DNA from 3 places in the Comamonas sp. Y33R10-2 genome. Region 1 is predicted to be linked to each of the others. Evidence: predicted binding sites of a transcription regulator. Region 1 holds the regulator's gene; each other region holds the start of a gene.
What was found. Region 1 encodes sigma-54, which starts transcription at its own class of promoters, with help from an activator protein. Its sites were predicted from a motif close to TGGCANGNAANCTGCTTT; they were not measured.
Positions count from the first base shown of each region.

Region 2: glnA (type I glutamate--ammonia ligase) is a predicted target of sigma-54. The motif match lies at 2,534-2,551, and genes of this name have one in related genera.
Region 3: KUF54_RS12355 (TorF family putative porin) is a predicted target of sigma-54. The motif match lies at 2,140-2,157, and genes of this name have one in related genera.

Region 1 covers NZ_CP079925.1:3,063,415-3,067,503, forward strand. Annotated here, with positions in the region: gene lptA (lipopolysaccharide transport periplasmic protein LptA) at 1-242, shown strand, start outside; gene lptB (LPS export ABC transporter ATP-binding protein) at 239-1,024, shown strand; gene rpoN (RNA polymerase factor sigma-54) at 1,167-2,780, shown strand; gene KUF54_RS13715 (aspartyl/asparaginyl beta-hydroxylase domain-containing protein) at 2,879-3,802, opposite strand; gene KUF54_RS13720 (sugar ABC transporter substrate-binding protein) at 4,064-4,089, shown strand, end outside.
Region 2 covers NZ_CP079925.1:2,085,353-2,089,441, forward strand. Annotated here, with positions in the region: gene glnL (nitrogen regulation protein NR(II)) at 1-333, opposite strand, end outside; gene KUF54_RS09340 (hypothetical protein) at 370-891, opposite strand; gene glnA (type I glutamate--ammonia ligase) at 1,070-2,485, opposite strand; gene KUF54_RS09350 (EI24 domain-containing protein) at 2,817-3,704, opposite strand; gene KUF54_RS09355 (sterol desaturase family protein) at 3,719-4,089, opposite strand, start outside.
Region 3 covers NZ_CP079925.1:2,777,355-2,781,443, reverse strand. Annotated here, with positions in the region: gene KUF54_RS12365 (YifB family Mg chelatase-like AAA ATPase) at 1-1,073, opposite strand, end outside; gene KUF54_RS12360 (DUF2165 family protein) at 1,158-1,664, opposite strand; partial or broken gene KUF54_RS17430 (ATP-dependent protease) at 1,689-1,844, opposite strand; gene KUF54_RS12355 (TorF family putative porin) at 2,199-2,951, shown strand; gene glnK (P-II family nitrogen regulator) at 2,970-3,308, shown strand; gene amt (ammonium transporter) at 3,349-4,089, shown strand, end outside.

The sequences.
Region 1 (4,089 bases):
TCAGCGACCAGATCACCGGCTCCATCATCATCTACAACAACATCACCGATGTTTACACCGTAGATGGTCAAAAGACCAGCGGCGGCTTGCCCAGCTCGTCCATTGGTCAAGGTGGTCGTGTACGCGCCATCATGGCGCCCAAGGAAGGCACGCCTGGCGCTCAGCCCAAGCCTGCGACTCCCGCGACACCTCTGCGTCAGAGCATGACATTGGGCGGTGAGAAGGCGGACGAGAAGAAATGATTGAGCCCACCTTCTCTCACAGCACCCGCACTGGCGAGTCCACAAGCCGTCTGGAGGCCAAGCACCTGGCCAAGTCTTACGGCAGCCGCAAGGTTGTTAAAGATGTGTCGCTGTCTGTGCAAAAAGGCGAGGTGGTCGGTTTGCTTGGCCCCAATGGCGCGGGCAAGACCACATCGTTTTACATGATCGTGGGCTTGGTGCGCAGCGATGGCGGCGAGATTTTCATTGATGGCCAGCCAGTGGGTGGTATGCCCATTCACCAGCGTTCGCGTTTGGGTTTGTCTTATTTGCCGCAAGAAGCTTCCATCTTTCGCAAACTCAGCGTGGAAGACAATGTGCGTGCTGTGCTGGAGCTGCAAAAAGATGAGCAAGGCAAGGCTCTCACACGTGAAGAAGTGGAAAAACGCCTGACTGGCCTGCTGCAAGAGCTGCGCGTGGAGCACCTGCGCCAGTCACCCGCGCTGGCGCTGTCTGGCGGCGAGCGTCGCCGGGTGGAAATTGCCCGTGCGCTGGCTACCCAGCCACGTTTCATCTTGCTCGACGAGCCTTTTGCCGGTATCGACCCGATTGCGGTGATCGAGATCCAGCGCATCATCGGCTTCCTCAAAGAGCGCGGCATTGGTGTGCTGATTACCGATCACAACGTGCGCGAAACGCTGGGCATTTGTGACCATGCTTTCATCATCAGCGATGGGCATGTGCTTGCTGAAGGTACGCCCGAGGAGATTGTGGAGAACGCCGATGTGCGCCGCGTCTACCTGGGTGAACATTTCCGCATGTGATGAGTGTGCGCTTTTGTACTCTCAACCTCGCCATACAGCTGGCTTTGGCCTGTTGTGTGGGCTTAGATATTCAAGCCGTTAGGCGGCGCCGCTTGAGCGGCAGAAGCATTTTCTGCAGCCGGCACCGGCAGAGAGTTAGTGAATGAAACCCGGCCTTTCGTTACGCGTTTCGCAGCATTTATCGCTCACGCCGCAGTTGCAGCAATCCATTCAGTTGCTTCAACTATCGACGTTAGAGCTGGCGCAGGAAGTCGAGCAGATGCTGGTCGACAACCCATTTTTGGAACGTACAGGCGATGAGGCTGATGGAGCAAGCGAGGGAGGGGTTGATGCTCCTCAAGAGATAGCAGTTGCTGCCCATGAATACACTGTTTCAGACAGTATTTCATCTGGAATAGAAACAACTTCAGGACAATCCGCTACTGACTCGATAGCGGAAACCCCCAGCGCTGAAACCCCAGAATCGCTGAACTGGGAGGCCGATGGCATTGACGGCCAAGATGGTGAATGGGGTGGAGAATCCAGCAGCGAATGGGATGGCCCCTCGGGCGGCGGCTCCAGCCGCAATCACGATGGCGACGGCGAGGCTGATGCCATCGATTTGGCTGGTGAGCATGTGGGCCTGACGGCTTTTTTGCATCGCCAAGCGCTCAGCCTGCGCTTGGGCGCCGAAGATACAGCTGCGCTGCGCTTTTTGATTGAGTCGCTCAATGACGACGGCTACCTTGAAGACTCGCTGCAAGAGCTGGCTCAAAGTCTGGCCGGTGATGATTTGGAAGACTGCGAAGAGCTAGAGCAGCGCTTTTGCATTGCGCTAAAGCTGCTGCAAAGCTTAGAGCCTGTGGGTGTCGGGGCGCGTGGTTTGGCGGAGTGCCTGCAGTTGCAGGTGCGCGATTTGATTCACACCGCTGAAGATGAGGGCACGACGCAAGCCCATATGAGTCGCTTGTTGTTAGCCCAGACCATTTGCAAACAGCCCATGGACTTGCTGGCGCGGCGCGATCTGCGCAAGCTCACCAGCCTGTGCGGCGCACGTGAAGAGCAGTTGCGCGAAGCCATGACCTTGATCGCTGGGCTGGAGCCGCGTCCTGGCCGGCGCTTTGTGGATGTGGAGCGCAACATCATCGTGCCCGATGTCATCGTGCGCCCGGTGCGCGCTAGTTCAGGGCGGGTCGATTTTTCCGTACAACTCAATGCCGATGTAATGCCGCGCCTTCGCGTACATGACATTTACGCCAGTGTGCTGCGCCGCCATAAAGGCAGCGAAAGCCATGCTGCCCTGCAGCAGCACTTGCAAGAGGCGCGCTGGTTCATCAAGAATATTCAGCAGCGCTTTGACACCATCTTGCGCGTGTCGCAAGCGATTGTGGAGCGGCAGAAAAACTTCTTTGTGCATGGTGAGCTGGCGATGCGGCCGCTGGTGCTGCGCGATATTGCCGACCAGTTGGGTCTGCACGAATCCACCATCAGCCGCGTGACTACGGCCAAGTACATGGCCACGCCCCAAGGCACGTTTGAGCTGAAATACTTCTTTGGCTCGGGTCTGGGTACAGAAACCGGCGGCAGCGCCTCCAGCACGGCAGTACGGGCGCTGATCAAGCAGTTGGTGGATGCCGAGAGCCCGAAGAAACCGCTGTCAGACGCAAAATTAGCTGACATGCTCAAGGAGCAAGGCATTGAGTGCGCCCGCCGCACCGTGGCCAAGTACCGCGAGCAGCTCAAAATTCCGACCACGACGCTGCGCAAGGCGCTGTAGTCATTGTTGGGAATAGAAAAGCCGCTGATGCATTGCTCAGCGGCTTTTTTGATTGGGTAGAGACCTCGGCAGGCGCGAAGCGCCTCAGCGGGTATCCATCAGTTCGGTATCAACCACCAGATGAACAGCGCTAAAACGCCAATCATCAGGCCAAACTTCAAAAATTTGTAGAACGTCGGATTCCAGTTGCGAAAGGCGCGGCGGTACTTGCCGGCGTAGAACGAAATTTTGAACAGCTTGCTGATCATGCCGCGCGGGTCGCCCTCGTTATTGGGCGAGCTGGCAGCGGCCACCACGTTGGTGCCCAGCCAGCGGTTGAGCCACTGAGCAAAGCCATTGGTCATCGGGCGTTCTACATCGCAAAACAGCACGATGCGGTTGCCTTGCGTGCCGTTCTCGGCCCAGTGCATATAGGTCTCGTCAAAGATCACGCCTTCGCCTTCGCGCCAGCTGTAAGGCGTGCCGTCCACTTCGATCAGGCAGCGGTCGTCATTGGGCGCCAGCACGGCCAGGTGGTAGCGCAGCGATCCCGCATAGGGGTCGCGGTGCAAATTGAGCTTGGCGCCGGGCGGCAGCTCCGCAAACATGGCGGCTTTGATGCTGGGGATGGACTTGACCAGCGCCGTGGTCTTAGGGCACAGCTCCATGGCCGAGGGGTGGGCGTCGCCGTACCACTTCAGATAAAAACGCTTCCAGCCGGTTTTGAAGAAGGAGTTAAAGCCGGCATCGTCATTGTTGGCGGCGGCTTTGATTTGCATGTTCTTTTGCAAATTCACGGCTTCTTCACGGATTTCACGCCAATTGGCTTGCAGCGTCGCCAGCTCGGGGAAAGTACTGGTGGGCAGGTAGGGCGTGCGCGGCACCTTGCTGAACATCAGCATGAAGACGTTGAGCGGCGCGGTGAACGTGGAGTGATCAAACAACTGCTTCAATAACTTGTGGCGCACCTTGCCGCGCAGGTGCATATACAGCGCGCAGCCAAAGAAAAGCAGCACCAATGCCAGAACGATGATTTTTGCCATAGCTTTCAATTTTACCGGGCGACCTTCAACTCAGTCTGCAGCAGGTCAAACGATGACGTTTGGTGTAGTGGGCGCATACCCTGCTACCCCCCTAGGTTTGGCACATTTGGGTATCGTTATGTCCGTAAAGCAGAACAGCACTTATATGCGACGTAACAAGAGCAGGGAGTTTTCCTACTTCTGTGTCGTGTGGCTCCGGCCTATAAGAGTTGTCTGCTTGTTTTTTTTCCAACTGTGGGCTTGTGTGCCCGGGAGACAGATATGTTGCAACGTCGTCATGCTGTGAG
Region 2 (4,089 bases), 980 kb from region 1:
GGCCGCGTGAATGGGCAAAGGCTCCAGCCCCAAACGCAGCAAGTTGGCCTCAAAGCGCAACGCTGAAAAATCGTTGGAGCGTGCCCCACTCAAGGCTTTGTCCAACAAGGCAGGCTCTGCAACGTAGCCCGCGAATTCGCAGGCCACCATCATGCGGCGCGATTGCCCCAGTGCGTTCTCTAGCGCCGCATTGGCAAAGCGCACCATACCTTGCTCATCGAGCACGGCAATCAAGGTGCAAAGCCCGTCTAACGATTGGTAATTTTTGCGGTCAATTTCATCCAACTCTAGGTTGGCGAGACCAGCGGGGGCTAAGTCAGCGGTTGAGCTCATTCAATCAATCAGATGTAACCAGCCCCTGGGGCTGAATTAATTGCCTCCGGGCAAGCGATCGAGTTCGCGCTTGATACCGGCAACATCACTCTCTTGGCGAGCAAGGTCGGCTTTAATCTTGGCAACCCGCTCTGGGTAGCCTTGTGGGTTGCGCAACTCCAGTGCCGTGCGCACAGGGTTGCCGTCGTTGTATTCGGCCTTCAGTTCGCTCAAACGAGCCTGAGCTTTGTTCATCTCGCTTTGCAAAATCGCACGAGCATCAGAATCACGCGCTTTTTGCGCTGCATTGTCGCTTCGAACCGGCGCTGGGCTGCTGGGTGCAGTGCCGCTTGCAGGCTTGGGTTTGGCCGGAGCAACTGCAGACCCAGCGCTGCTGCCACCTGAGGCACGCGTGCCATGAATGACGGTTACGCCACTGCTATCAACAGGTTTGCAGCCTTTGGCCTTGGCCTGCGCAACATTGTTGGTGTATTCATTGCCGCAGCGGTAAATCGTGTCTTGCGCAACAGCAGCGCCCGACACAGCAAACAACAACGACAACACATAAAGCTTCTTCATTCGTTCCCTCTCAGGCAGACAGCGACAGCAAGTCCGCGACACCTTGAGTATCGCTGCAAGCTTGCAGTTTTAATCACTACTTGATTGCTGCCGTCCTGTTTGGTTCCTTATGCGTCACGGTATCTGCATTTCCGCCCAATAAAAAAGGCGGCTTGCGCCGCCTTTTTTCCTGCTCGCTTTACAGCGAGAAGTACATATCGTATTCCACGGGGTGGACAGACTGGCGGTAGCGGGTCACTTCAGTCATCTTCAGCTCGATGTAGGCATCGATCATGCTGTCGGTAAACACACCGCCCTTGGTCAGGAAGGCACGGTCAGCGTCCAACGCTTCCAGAGCCTGATCCAGGCTATGGCAAACGGTAGGCACCAACTTGTCTTCTTCTGGAGGCAGGTGGTACAGATCCTTGGTCGCGGCTTCGCCGGGATGGATCTTGTTTTCCACGCCGTCCAGACCCGCCATCAGCAGCGCTGCGAAGCCCAGGTAAGGGTTCATCAGTGGATCTGGGAAGCGGGCTTCCACGCGGCGGCCCTTGGGGTTGCTCACGTATGGAATACGGATGGAGGCCGAGCGATTCTTGGCCGAGTAAGCCAGCTTCACCGGTGCTTCAAAGCCAGGAACCAGACGCTTGTAGCTGTTGGTGCCGGGGTTGGTGATGGCGTTCAGTGCACGAGCGTGCTTGATGATGCCGCCGATGTAGTACAGAGCGAAGTCAGACAGACCGGCATAGCCGTCGCCGGCGAACAGGTTCTTGCCATCTTTCCACACGGACTGGTGCACATGCATACCGGAGCCGTTGTCGCCAGCGTAAGGCTTAGGCATGAAAGTAGCGGTCTTACCGTAGGTGTTCGCTACGTTCCAGATCACGTACTTTTGCAGCTGTGTCCAGTCAGCGCGCTCAACCAGAGTGGAAAAGCGTGTACCAATTTCATTTTGGCCAGCGCCAGCCACTTCGTGGTGGAACACTTCAACAGGAATGCCAACCGACTCCAAGATCAGCGACATTTCAGCGCGCATGTCTTGCGTGCTGTCAACAGGTGGCACGGGGAAGTAGCCGCCCTTGGTGCGCGGACGGTGGCCACGGTTGCCGTTTTCAAACTTAGTGCCCGAAGACCAAGGTGCTTCGTATTCTTCGATTTCGAAGAAGGGGTTGTGAGGCTCTGTACCCCAGCGCACGCCGTCGAAGATGAAGAATTCTGGCTCAGGTCCGAAGTAAGCGGTATCGCCCAAGCCGGAAGCCTTCAGGTAGGCTTCAGCGCGCTTGGCGATGGAGCGTGGATCGCGGTCATAGGCCTTGCCATCACCGGGCTCGATCACGTCACACTGAAGAATCAGGGTGGTTTCTTCAAAGAAAGGATCGATATTGGCTGTGCTTGGATCAGGCATCAGCTGCATGTCCGAAGCTTCAATGCCCTTCCAGCCTGCGACGGAGGAGCCGTCAAAAGCGTGGCCGGAGACAAACTTGTCTTCGTCAAAGTGCGACACGGGCACGGTAACGTGCTGTTCCTTGCCACGAGTATCGGTAAAGCGCAGGTCTACGAACTTGACCTCGTTATCCTGCACCATTTGCATCACATCTGCTACGGTCTTCGCCATTAGATCTCTCCTGCCGACTTGGCTGATCAAATAAAGAATAAATATTATTAAGCAGTTTACGTGCCAATCTGTAGACCATCCGGACACCGCTCACTAGAAAGTGGCGTCCGCTCTCGAATAAGCATATACATAAGTCGCATAAGCGTGCATTAGTCTTGAGCTTCTCAAACGGCAGCAAACAAGCCTGTATTGTTGCACTGCTTTAATGCCTTTTAAACTGCACCAAATTGGTGAGACTTATGCATCAAGTTGGTGCAATTAAGCAATTTGTCAGGTTTTGGTGCATCGGCACTGCAGGGCACGGAGAAAGCCAAAGTAGCAACCTCCCATTTCAGTGCGTAATCGCCACTGCATCGCCTCCATCCACCCTATTACGGGCAAAAGGCACTTGAGGCTCCGTCGAACTTGGTGCAGCCTCGGCGCGCATCTGCTCCAGCGCGGCCAAACAAAAATGTGCAAACCACAATGCAGAAAAAGCGATCACCAGCGCGTAAATCCAGATAGCAATCGGAATCAGGACCCAGAACGCAGCCAAAAAGATCAAGCCTGAGACCCAGACAATGCCCGGTGCAGCGCCCAGATAGCCGCAGATCACGCCCATCAAAATCAGTGACATGCGGTGGCGCACAAAAAGGCTACGGCGCTCATCCTTGCTGGCGTGCTCAGATAAGGCATCAAAAGCCATTACGCGATAAGTAAGCCAGCCCCAAATCAGCGGCCCCACCACCAGCATGAGCGGCGGAAACACCCACAAAGGCAGAGTTACCACCAGCGCAAGCAAGGCCATCAATGCTGCGCCCACCGACCAGACTGCACTGGCAATAAAAGATGCACCGTGCTTTTTTTCGAGCTGAGCAAAGCGCTTTTCAGCAACCAAGTGGGTGAGCACAGGAGCCATAAACAGCCCCACCAAGAGCAACACCAAGACCACCAGCACAGGCATGGCACCAAGCACTACCAAAATAGAAGCAAGCAACTCAGACGCATAGCTCATGCCGCGCGCTTGCAGCCAAACCCAGATTGAGTTGAGCCAGCCCGCTCCATCAAGCAGGTTTTGTACTTTTTGAACGGCATCGGCCCAAAAAAAGTAGCCCAGTACCCAGGTCAGCAAGCACATGGTGAGCAAAGGCAGCAGCGACCAAACGATCACCCGCTTATGCAAGCAGTACGCCAAGGCACGCCAGAAAGAGTCGAGCAGCAAGTTCATGCTGGCAAGCATACCCAAGGATTGATTTATGCGCGACCCATTAAACGCAGGATTCCTTGCCATTGTTGTGACCAAAAACCACGGCCATAGTCACGCAGCTGCCCTTTGGCATTGGGCTGAACTTGGTCGCGAACTCCCGTCGCGTCATAACGCAACTCAAAGTTGGCCGTTCCAAACAACATATCCCACCAAGGCAGCAGCACGCCGAAGTTATTGCCGTGCGCTTTAGGGTTGCGCACCGGGGCTTTTTGCTCATGGCCAATACCAATGGTGTGGTGGCGACGGTGAAAACGCGGGCTGACCCACAGGCGCTCCCCCCACTGACCAAACCAGATGCGTACATTGGCATGCTGAAAGCTCTCGCTAAGCTGGGTCAGTGCCACAATCGCCACAAACT
Region 3 (4,089 bases), 290 kb from region 1:
TTCATCGCGGCAATGAGTTGAAAGCGTGCAGGAAACTCTGCCCGCTGCGCTGCCCGCACCACGGTGATGTGACCAGTCTCCAGTGGCTCGCGCAAAGCCTCAAGCGCGCTGCGGGCGAACTCCGGCAGCTCATCTAAAAACAGCGCCCCGCAATGGGCGTAAGAGATTTCACCCGGCTTGGGTGGTGAGCCACCACCGACGAGCGCAACTGAACTAGCAGTGTGATGGGGCGAGGCAAAGGGGCGCTGGCGCCATAGCTCTGGCGCAAAGCGACCGCTAAGGCTGGCAATGGCTGCGGCCTCTAGCGCTTCTTCATCAGTCATGCTCGGAAGCAAGGCGGAAAAGCGCTGAGCCAACATCGATTTTCCAGAGCCCGGTGGCCCGATCATCAGCACCCCATGGGAACCTGCTGCTGCAATTTCAAGAGCACGCTTGGCCTGCATCTGGCCGCGTACTTCACGCAGGTCTAGCACTGACGTCTTCACTACAACAGGCCTTGGCATGACCTGTTGCCAGCCTTGGGATGTGTCATCCGCATCAAGCGGCAGTGCATCGCAAGCCATGAATTGCTTGGCCACATCGAGCAAGTGCTGTGCACTAAAAACTTCGATGGAAGGAACAAAAGCAGCTTCTTGCGCACTTTCAAGCGGCAGCACTAGGCGCACGTTTTGCTGCAGGCGTTGCAATGCCAGCGCCGTGGCCAGCGCACCGCGTACCGGGCGCAGAGCGCCCGTTAAGGACAGCTCACCGGCGAACTCGTAGTCGGCCAATTTGCTCGCTTCAATTTGCCCGCTGGCTGCCAGAATGCCCAGCGCAATCGGCAGATCAAAGCGGCCTGAATCTTTGGGTAAATCTGCGGGGGCGAGGTTGACGGTGATTCTTTTGTTGTTGGGAAATTCCAGCCCCGCATTGACGATGGCGGCGCGCACGCGCTCGCGTGCTTCTTTGACTTCGATATCCGCCAAACCCACGAGCGTGAAAGAAGGCAAACCATTGGCCAGATGGACTTCCACGGTAACGCTGGGGGCAGCCAACCCCAGCAAAGCACGACTTTGAACCAGCGCTAGACCCATAAGCCCCCCACTGCGCCACCTGACGCAGCCTTGAGAGTATGCGTGCAGCCCCAGCAAGGCAATAGGCAATCAATAACGCAGCGCCTATGTCCCGCCCTCTTCCAAAGCGTCGTTGCTCATGGTGAGGTACATCAAAACGAGCAGCATCATGATGCAAAAACGAAATGCGCTCTGAATGCCATTCCACTGCGTGGACATCCACATGCCAAACCACTCACCACCGACGGACATGAAGACCACTTGCCACGTCAAAAAGCCCAAGCTCAAGCCACCGATGGCCCACGCTTTGGCGGCCCTGAATTCTGCAGGCACGGCGCTGCGCGCTTTGAGCAGCTTGAAGCCGCCTATCCAGCACAGCACTGCCGTCGCTATCTCCAGTGCAATGATCAAGACGTAGCCCGCGTGATGCACCCACTCTTGCTCAATGGAGCGGTACATGATCCCGTTGCCTGGGAAGGTCGTGTCCATGAGAAAAACATGGCGCACAAAGGCAAAATTCGTGGCGTAGTCGGTGACGTTGCCAAAGGCGACCAGCGTGGCGAAAAAAGCCATGGCCAGCACCATGCAGACCTTGGATAAGCGAATGATCATTCAAAACTCCGAGCAAAAAAAGGTGGCGGCGCGCACGCGCTCTCTGGCTTCTTTGACTTCGATATCAGCCAAACCCACCCATGTGAAAGATGGCAACCGATTCACCCAATGGACTCCAACCGTAACATTTGGTGCTTGCAAACCCAGCAAGGCACGACTTTGAACCAGAGCCAGCCGCATAAGCACCTCGTTAGTAGAGCGTGAGGCATCAGTAGCGCCAAGCTACGACAAGACTGCCAGAGTTTGTGGCTCTGTCCTGCAAAGCAGGCTCTTTTAAAATTGCACCAAAAAAGTGCGCAAAAGCAGGCTTACGTTAGGAAACATTGGTGCGTGAAATTTGAGCATCCCTAGTTTGGTGCATGAGATTTGCAAGTCTTTTGCAAGCATTAGCCACTTGAAATTAATAGCTAAAAGTGCTTGTCTGTATTGCATAAACGTCACAAATCAAGCAGCTCTTAAACCTGTATTTGAGACTTGGCACGCTCCATGCTTTGAAGGATTGTCTAAAAAAATTTCAAACCGGAGGAAACCTAAATGTCCAGTCTCATTGCTCGCCGTTTCAAGACTTTCGCCAAGACTGCCACCCTGGCTTGCGCCGTGATCGCTCCTATGTGGGCACACGCTCAGCTCACCGCCAACGTATCGTTGACCAGTAACTACAAGTTCCGTGGTCAAGATCAGGATACCGGTCGCAACCAGGCTTTCAAGCCTGCGCTGCAAGGTGGTTTTGACTACGCATTTGGCGACAGCGGCTTTTACGTGGGCAACTGGAACTCCTCCGTGAACTGGCTGCCCGGCAACTCGCTGGAAACTGACTTCTACGGCGGCTACAAATTCAAGGCTGCGGATGTGGATTGGGATGTGGGTGTGCTGACCTATATCTACTCTGGCGCCACACAGGCCAACACCACAGAACTCTATGGTTCCGGTACTTACGGCCCCTTCACAGCCAAGTATTCGCACACCGTGTCTAAGGATTACTTCAGCTGGGCGGGCGCCAAGGGTGGTTCGGGTCTGAAAGGCACCAACACCGGTTATCTGCAGTTCGCCTATAGCCAAGAAGTGATGCCTAAGGTGACACTGAAGGCTTCCGTGGGTTACACGCATTTTTCCAGCGACATCAAGGACATGGGCGTGCCTAACTACATGGATTACAGCGTGGGCGGTGCCTATGACATGGGTGACGGTTTCACTGCAGCAGCAGCTGTCGTTGGCGCTAACAAGAAAAACGCCTTTGGCGATGTGAACAAGGCGCGTCTGATCTTGACGCTCTCTAAAGCTTTTTAATTTTTTCAGGAGTCCATCATGAAAATGGTGACAGCCATCATCAAGCCCTTCAAGCTCGACGAAGTTCGTGAAGCCCTTTCTCAAATCGGTGTGCAAGGCATCACCGTGACCGAAGTCAAAGGCTTTGGTCGCCAGAAAGGCCACACCGAGCTGTATCGCGGCGCCGAATATGTGGTCGATTTTCTGCCCAAGCTGAAGATTGAAGCCGCGATTGCAGACGACCTGGTGGACTCCGCAATCGAAGCCATTGAAGGTGCAGCACGCACCGGCAAAATCGGCGACGGCAAGATTTTTGTTCAAGCGCTGGAGCAGTCGATCCGTATCCGCACAGGAGAAACCGGCGACTCGGCACTGTAAGTGCCTCAGCCCCTCTGGAACCCGCTTTAGAAAGATTGCCATGACCAACAAACTATTAAGTGCAGGCCTTGGATTAGGACTGCTAGCTGCCAGTGCGGCAGGTTTTGCACAGGAAGGTGCTGCAGTGGCAGCCGCTGTTGCCCCGGTAGCACAAGCGGCTGCCGAAGTTGTGCCGACATTGAGCGCCGGTGATACGGCCTGGATGCTGACATCCACCATGCTGGTGATTTTGATGATCATCCCCGGCCTCGCCCTGTTCTACGGCGGCCTGGTGCGCAGCAAGAACATGCTGTCCGTGCTGGCGCAAGTCTTCGTCATCTTCTCGCTGATCACCGTGCTGTGGGCTGTTTACGGCTACTCGCTGGCCTTTGGCGGCGAAGGCAAGTTCTTCGGCAACTTCGACAAGATCTTCCTCAAGGGGATCACACCGGACACGCTGTCGCACATGCTGGCGACGATCCCTGAGTATGTGTTTGTGGCCTTCCAGTCCACCTTCGCTGCCATCACCGTGGCGCTGATCGTGGGTGCTTTTGCCGAGCGCATCAAGTTCGCTGCCGTGATCATCTTCTCCGTGCTGTGGTTCACCTTCAGCTACATCCCCATGGCACACATGGTGTGGGGCGGTGGTCTGCTGGCTGCTGATGGCGCACTGGACTTCGCTGGCGGCACTGTGGTTCACATCAACGCCGCTGTAGCTGGCCTGGTGGGTGCCTACATGCTGGGCAAGCGTCTGGGCTTTGGTAAAGAAGCCCTGCCTCCTCACAGCCTGACACTGACCATG